One region of the Maricaulis sp. B-26 genome, then DNA from elsewhere that is predicted to be linked to it. Evidence: predicted binding sites of a transcription regulator. Region 1 holds the regulator's gene; each other region holds the start of a gene.
What was found. Region 1 encodes LexA, which represses DNA repair genes until DNA is damaged. Its sites were predicted from a motif close to ATGTTCCNCTTGTGTTCC; they were not measured.
Positions count from the first base shown of each region.

Region 2: the regulator LexA is predicted to act here: its motif matches at 1,043-1,060, upstream of uvrA (excinuclease ABC subunit UvrA).
Region 3: the regulator LexA is predicted to act here: its motif matches at 1,180-1,197, upstream of AC13HB_RS13130 (ROK family protein).

Region 1 covers NZ_JBSXNX010000026.1:35,804-38,003, forward strand. The annotation lists gene trpC (indole-3-glycerol phosphate synthase TrpC) at 1-528, shown strand, start outside; gene lexA (transcriptional repressor LexA) at 620-1,321, shown strand; gene AC13HB_RS12535 (ComEC/Rec2 family competence protein) at 1,543-2,200, opposite strand, start outside.
Region 2 covers NZ_JBSXNX010000022.1:64,139-66,338, reverse strand. The annotation lists gene AC13HB_RS08990 (BlaI/MecI/CopY family transcriptional regulator) at 1-287, opposite strand, end outside; gene ssb (single-stranded DNA-binding protein) at 510-995, opposite strand; gene uvrA (excinuclease ABC subunit UvrA) at 1,293-2,200, shown strand, end outside.
Region 3 covers NZ_JBSXNX010000026.1:175,762-177,961, reverse strand. The annotation lists gene AC13HB_RS13135 (DNA polymerase IV) at 1-227, opposite strand, end outside; gene AC13HB_RS13130 (ROK family protein) at 224-1,135, opposite strand; gene AC13HB_RS13125 (response regulator) at 1,327-1,692, shown strand; gene AC13HB_RS13120 (PleD family two-component system response regulator) at 1,704-2,200, shown strand, end outside.

The sequences.
Region 1 (2,200 bases):
GTTCTCACCGACACGCCCAGCTTCCAGGGTGCGGACGCCTATCTGGGCGCCGCACGCGAGGTCTGCGCACTTCCCGTCCTGCGCAAGGATTTCCTCTACGACCCCTATCAGGTCGCCGAAGCCCGGATGCTCGGCGCCGACGCCATTCTCGTCATTCTCGCCGCCGTCGACGACGATACGGCGCGCGCCCTGATCGAGGAAGCCGCACGCTGGTCGATGGATGTCCTGGTCGAGGTTCACGACGCGCCGGAGATGGACCGTGCCCTGGCACTCGAAGCGCCGCTCATCGGGATCAACAACCGCAATCTGCGAACCTTCGAGACCTCTCTGGAGACCTTCGAATCGCTCGCACCGATGGTGGGGAACGGCCAACTTCTCGTGGGTGAGAGCGGTATCTTCACGCCTGCGGATGCGCAGCGGCTGGAACGGGCTGGCGCGCGTGCCCTTCTCGTCGGGGAAAGTCTTATGCGCCAGGAGGATGTCACGGCCGCGACCCGGGCGCTCATGGCGCGCTCCGGCTCCGCTTGACGCGATTCAGGAACACTTGTAGAACAAGCGCGGTATTCCTGATTTGTTCCCAGGGCTTTTTCGCCCGGAACGCTGCCGAGAGGGCCGACCCGTGCTGACCCGGAAACAGAATGAGCTCCTGCTCTTCATCCACAAGCGGATCAAGGAAACGGGCGTCTCGCCCTCTTTCGACGAAATGAAGGAAGCGCTTCAACTCGCTTCGAAATCCGGCGTTCACCGCCTTATCACGGCCCTGGAAGAGCGCGGCTTCATCCGCCGCCTCGCCCACCGGGCCCGGGCGCTGGAAGTGCTGAAACTGCCCGAATCCGCGGCGGCCGTGGCCGACAAAACCGTGCCCAAGGGCGATCTCGGTCCGAATGTCGTCCGCGCCGACTTCAAGAAGCCTGCGGAAGACGAAACGCATGAGGGCACGATCGAAGTACCTGTCCTCGGCCGGATCGCCGCTGGCGTACCGATTTCCGCCATCCAGCACGAGACCAATCGCCTGCCCATACCCGTCGACATGCTCGGCTCAGGCGAACATTTCGCGCTCGAGGTCAAGGGCGACTCGATGATAGAGGCCGGTATTCTGGACGGCGACACCGTCCTGATCCGTCGCTGCGAATCCGCCGATACCGGCGATATCGTCGTCGCGCTCGTCGATGACGAGGAAGCCACGCTGAAGCGCCTGCGCAAGAAAGGCGGCTCGATCGCGCTCGAAGCGGCCAATCCGGAATACGAAACCCGAATTTTCGGTCCGGACCGCGTGAAGGTCCAGGGACGCCTCATCGGCCTGCTCCGCCAGTATCATTGAGAGCATCACTGATCGAAGCCTTGTCCCCCGGTCAGGCACTTTTTCTTTCCGTTCTGTGCCCCTTGCGAGGCGCGCGCGCGTGCAGGTAAGTGCGGGCACGCAAACTGGCGACATCAATCCCACACTGCGGGTCCAATATGGGAACATACGCGTTCTGTAGGGCCAACCTGCGAGCATACGCGTATATGTCCGGACCGACCGCGCGAGTTTCCGGCCCGGTGCTAGCGCTGCTGCCAGGGGCGCATGGGTCTGACGGGCGCGACTTGCCGGATACGCCGGATGCGGCCGCCCTCGGTCCAGATGAGGGCCCCGCCCCGGCGGGCCAGTTGCCCGGCGTCGAGCACGAGCGCCTCGCAACGGCGCCTGATATGCGCGGGCAGCGTCCGGCGCGTCACGATCAGGGCATTCAGCCGGCAATCTTCCCCGATTGCCTCCAGCGACGTCAGCGAGGCCACCTGCAAGCCTGCGGCCTCACCCGCGCAGCCGAGACTGTCGCAGGGCCAGTCGAAACGTCGGGGGCGATCGCGCTCGCCCTGACGCTCGAGGAAGACACGCGCGGCGAAACGGTCGCGGCGGCGGTCGCTGACGGCCCAGCCATCCTCCCCGTCCTGTGCCACCACCACCGCGCCTTCGCTCACGAATAGATCGGGACGCGACGTCAGCCCGGCGGCGAAGACCGCAATTATCATGACAGTTGCACCGGCGGCTTTCATCAGGCGCGGCAAAACGACCAGGCCTGCGAAGCCGACCGCATAGACGGCAAGCCAGCCGCCCGGTGCGGCCGCGACGGCCTGCTCCGAACCGCCCAGCCCGGACACGAAATGGGCGATTTCGAGCACGCGCTCCAGCCCCCAGCCCATGACGAAAAGTGCCGGTCCC
Region 2 (2,200 bases), on a different contig from region 1:
GCGGACCCGCCGAACAGGGATTTCACCAGCGAGCCGAGTGCCTTTTTCTGCGCCCCCTCCCGGCTCAGCAAAGGCCGGTAGATATGCGCGCGCCCTTCCTTGCGGAAACCCACATATCCCTTATCGGTCATGATGCGGATCGTGGTGAGGACGGTCGTGTAGGCGAGGCCGTGCTCGGCCTCGAGCGCGTCAGTGAGATCGCGAACGCTGGCTTCGCCGCGCTGCCAGAGCACATCCATGATGCGCTGCTCGGCTTCGGTAAGCTGTGGAGATGCAGGTCGGGCCATCTACGAATTCCTTAGTTGACAGGACGACCCTAAACGGCGCGCCGCGCCCTTCAACTAAAAAATTAGTTATATAACCGGCAACGGGTGCGAACGGCTGCGCGATTCGCCCCGAAAACCCCTGCGCTGACAGGCAATCAGCCCATAAAGAAATCGCCCCGGCGCGTCCGACACCGGGGCGACACATCTGTTTGCCGGGGCCGGATCCGGCCCTCGCCTGCTCGACTAGAACGGGATCTCGTCGTCCAGGTCGGCATTGGAGAAATCTTCTTTGGGACCTTCCATGGAGCGCTGGCCGCCGCCGGAGCGCTCGGAGGAGCCGAAGGAGCCGCCGCTCTCATAGGAGCCACCGCCCTCGCCGCGGCCGTCGAGCATCTGGAGTTCGCCACGGAAGCGCTGGAGCACGACCTCGGTGGAGTATTTCTCCTGACCGCTCTGATCGGTCCATTTGCGGGTCTGAAGCTGGCCCTCGATGTAAACCTTCATACCCTTCTTGAGGTAATTCTCGGCGACCTTGGCGAGCTGGTCGTTGAAGATCACGACACGGTGCCACTCGGTCTTTTCCCGGCGCTCGCCGGTATTCTTGTCGCGCCACTGCTCGGAGGTCGCGACGGACAGATTGACCACCGGGTCGCCGTTATTCATGCGGCGGATTTCCGGGTCGCGTCCCAGATTACCGACCAAAATCACCTTGTTGACGCTTCCCGCCATCGCCCGATCTCCATATCCCGCGGCGCTCGCCTCTTGAGCTGCGCCATTTGTTCACATTCTGTTCCGCCGGTCAACGCGACCCACGAGTCGCATGGAGTTTGATCGGACAGGCCCCGCAGAGTCCAGTGATCGCGCTCAGCCCTCCACAGGCGATCACAGGTCGCCAGCCCCGCCCGCCCTTGCTTCGCGCCCCCTCCTGCCTACGTCCTGTCAGGAAGTCGCAGGCTGCGCTCTGGACGGGCGCGGGGCTGTTCTCTAAATGTTCGGACTTCGAACGACCTCTCTGCAGGGAAATCCATGGCACTCGAAACCATCAGCGTGCGCGGCGCGCGCGAGCATAATCTCAAGGACGTGTCCGTGGACCTGCCGCGGGACAGCCTGATCGTGTTCACGGGCCTGTCCGGCTCTGGCAAGTCCTCGCTCGCCTTCGACACGATCTATGCCGAGGGCCAGCGCCGCTATGTGGAGAGCCTGTCGGCCTATGCGCGGCAGTTCCTGGAGCTGATGGCCAAGCCCGACATGGACTCCATCGAGGGCCTCTCCCCGGCGATTTCCATCGAGCAGAAGACGACCTCGAAGAATCCGCGCTCCACCGTGGGTACGGTGACCGAGATCTACGACTATATGCGCCTGTTATGGGCGCGCGTCGGCACGCCCTATTCGCCGGCCACCGGCCTGCCCATCGAGAGCCAGACGGTGAGCCAGATGGTCGACCGGCTGATGGCCATGGGCGACGGCGCGCGGCTCTACCTGCTGGCCCCGGTCGTACGCGGCCGCAAGGGCGAGTACCGCAAGGAATTCGCCGAATGGCTGAAGGCCGGCTTCCAGCGCGTGAAGGTGAATGGCGAGTTCTACACGCTCGAGGACGCCCCCACGCTCGACAAGAAGTTCAAGCACGATATCGATGTCGTGGTGGACCGGATCGTCATCAAGGAAGGCCTGGAAAGCCGCCTCGCCGACAGTCTGGAAACCGCGCTGAGACTGGCCGACGGCATCGCCGTCGCCGAGAGTGCCGACAAGAAAGACGAGAAGGGCAATCCGGAGCGCACGGTCTTCTCCGAGAAATTCGCCTGCCCGGTCTCCGGCTTCACCATTTCCGAGATCGAGCCGCGGCTCTTCTCCTTCAACAATCCCTTCGGCGCCTGCCCGAGCTGCGACGGTCTCGGCCAGTCGCTGAAGTTCGACGAGGACCTGGTCGTTCCCGA
Region 3 (2,200 bases), 140 kb from region 1:
TGCCCCCCTACGATGACGGGAAGTTCCTCGAGCTCGGGATTGTCGCGCTTCTCGATCGCCGCGAAGAAGGCATCGCAATCGATATGGGCGATGGAGAGCGTGTCTATCTCAGGGTGACGAAGCAGGCGGTGCGAGTCGCAGGCCGGACAGCTGTCCCCGGTATCTCCCAGCGGACCCAGACAGGCGCGACAATAGCCGGGCGCGGTATCGGGAAAGGGGCCGCTCATTCATCCGGCCCCCAGAGCCAGGCGGCTCCGCGCACGCCGGAACCGTCGCCATGGGCATGCCGGACGATACGGGTCTTCACGACGTCGGAGAAGATATAGCGCCCGATCCCGGCTACGACGCGTTCCGGCAGGCCGTCGATATTGGACAGCCCGCCGCCGAGCACGACACAATCGGCGTCGATCAGATTGAGCACGCTCGCCAGTCCGCGCGAAAGACGGTCGGTATAGCGATCAAGGCTTGCCATGGCCGCCCCGTCACCCTTCAGGGCCTGTGCAGCGATCTCGCGGGCGTCTGCGTTTCCGCCGGCCGCCATGCCGTGATCGCGCGCGAAGCCGGGACCGGAGAGCCAAGTCTCCATGCATCCGGACTGACCGCACCAGCAGTTCGGACCCGGGCATTCGTCCGGTTGCGGCCAGGGAAGGGGGTTATGGCCCCACTCGCCGGCGATACGCTGTGCGCCGGACAGGAGCTGCTTCTCGATACTGATCCCGCCGCCGACGCCGGTGCCGATGATGACGCCGAACACGACCCGGCTGTCTAGGCCGGCTCCGTCGGTGGCTTCGGACAGGGTGAAGCAATCGGCATCATTGGCCATGCGCACCGGCCGTTCGAGGCGGGCTTCCAGATCCGACTGGAGTGGTTGACCGTTCAGCCAGGTCGAGTTCGCATTGCGCATGTGGCCGGTGACCGGGCTGAGTGAACCGGGATGTCCGATTCCGATCCGGCCCGGCCGGGAAGCCGCATCCAGATCAGCTTCCAGACGTGCTACCAGCCCGGCAATGGCATCAAGCGTCGCGGCATAGTTTCGGGGTGTCTTGATGCGCTCCCGCGCCAGTTCGGCACCGTCCGGACCGAGCGCAATCGCCTCGATCTTTGTGCCTCCCAAGTCGATTCCGATCCGAATCATCGCTTTGCCACCATGGTTTAGCGCGGTACTTTTCTTGCGCGATTTTGTTCTTATCTTGTTCCTGTAGGGCCGGAAAGTGCCCTGTGACTCATGGTTGGTTAAGGAAGATCAGGTTTAGTGCAGGCGGGGTTCAACAAGCACGATAAATCCGTGCATCAATCGGGAAGCGCGTCGCCGACATGCTGCAGGTCATGCCCAAAAAGGTCCTGATCGTCGAAGACAACGAGCTGAACATGAAATTGTTCAACGATCTGCTCGAGGCTCATGGCTATGAGACTCTGCAGACGAAGGACGGTTTCAAGGCGCTCGAACTGGCGCGCGAACACACGCCCGATCTCATTCTCATGGATATCCAGCTGCCGGAAGTGTCCGGTCTGGAAGTCACCAAATGGCTCAAGGATGACGAGACCCTGTCGGAAATTCCGGTCGTGGCCGTCACCGCATTCGCCATGAAGGGTGACGAGGAACGGATCCGTGAGGGGGGATGTGAGGCGTATCTGTCCAAGCCGATCACCGTAACGACCTTCATCGAGACCGTTCGCCAGTTCCTCGATTAGGTGTGCCCGGTATGAGTGCGCGTATCCTCGTAGTTGATGACCAGCCGGCCAATGTGCGCCTGCTCGAGGCGCGACTGCAGGCCGAGTACTTCGATGTATGCACCGCCGCTGACGGGTTCGAGGCCATCGAAGTGGCGCGGCGCGAACAGCCGGACCTCATCCTGCTCGATGTGATGATGCCGGAAATGGACGGCTACGATACCTGCGCCCGTCTCAAGGACGATCCGCGCACGCGGCATATTCCCGTCATCATGGTCACGGCGCTGGACCAGCGCGAGGATCGCATTCGCGGCCTGGAATCCGGGGCCGACGACTTCCTTACCAAGCCGGTTGATGATGTCACCATGTTTGCCCGGGTGCGTAGTCTGCTGCGTCTCAAATCCGTGCTCGACGAATTGCGCTATCGCGAATCGAACATGGCGCTCTCTGCAGCGGCCGGTGATCTCGAGGACGAGGATGAGGGCGAGGCCAGTGTCATCGTCGTCAGCGCCGATCCCCGCGCTGCGGC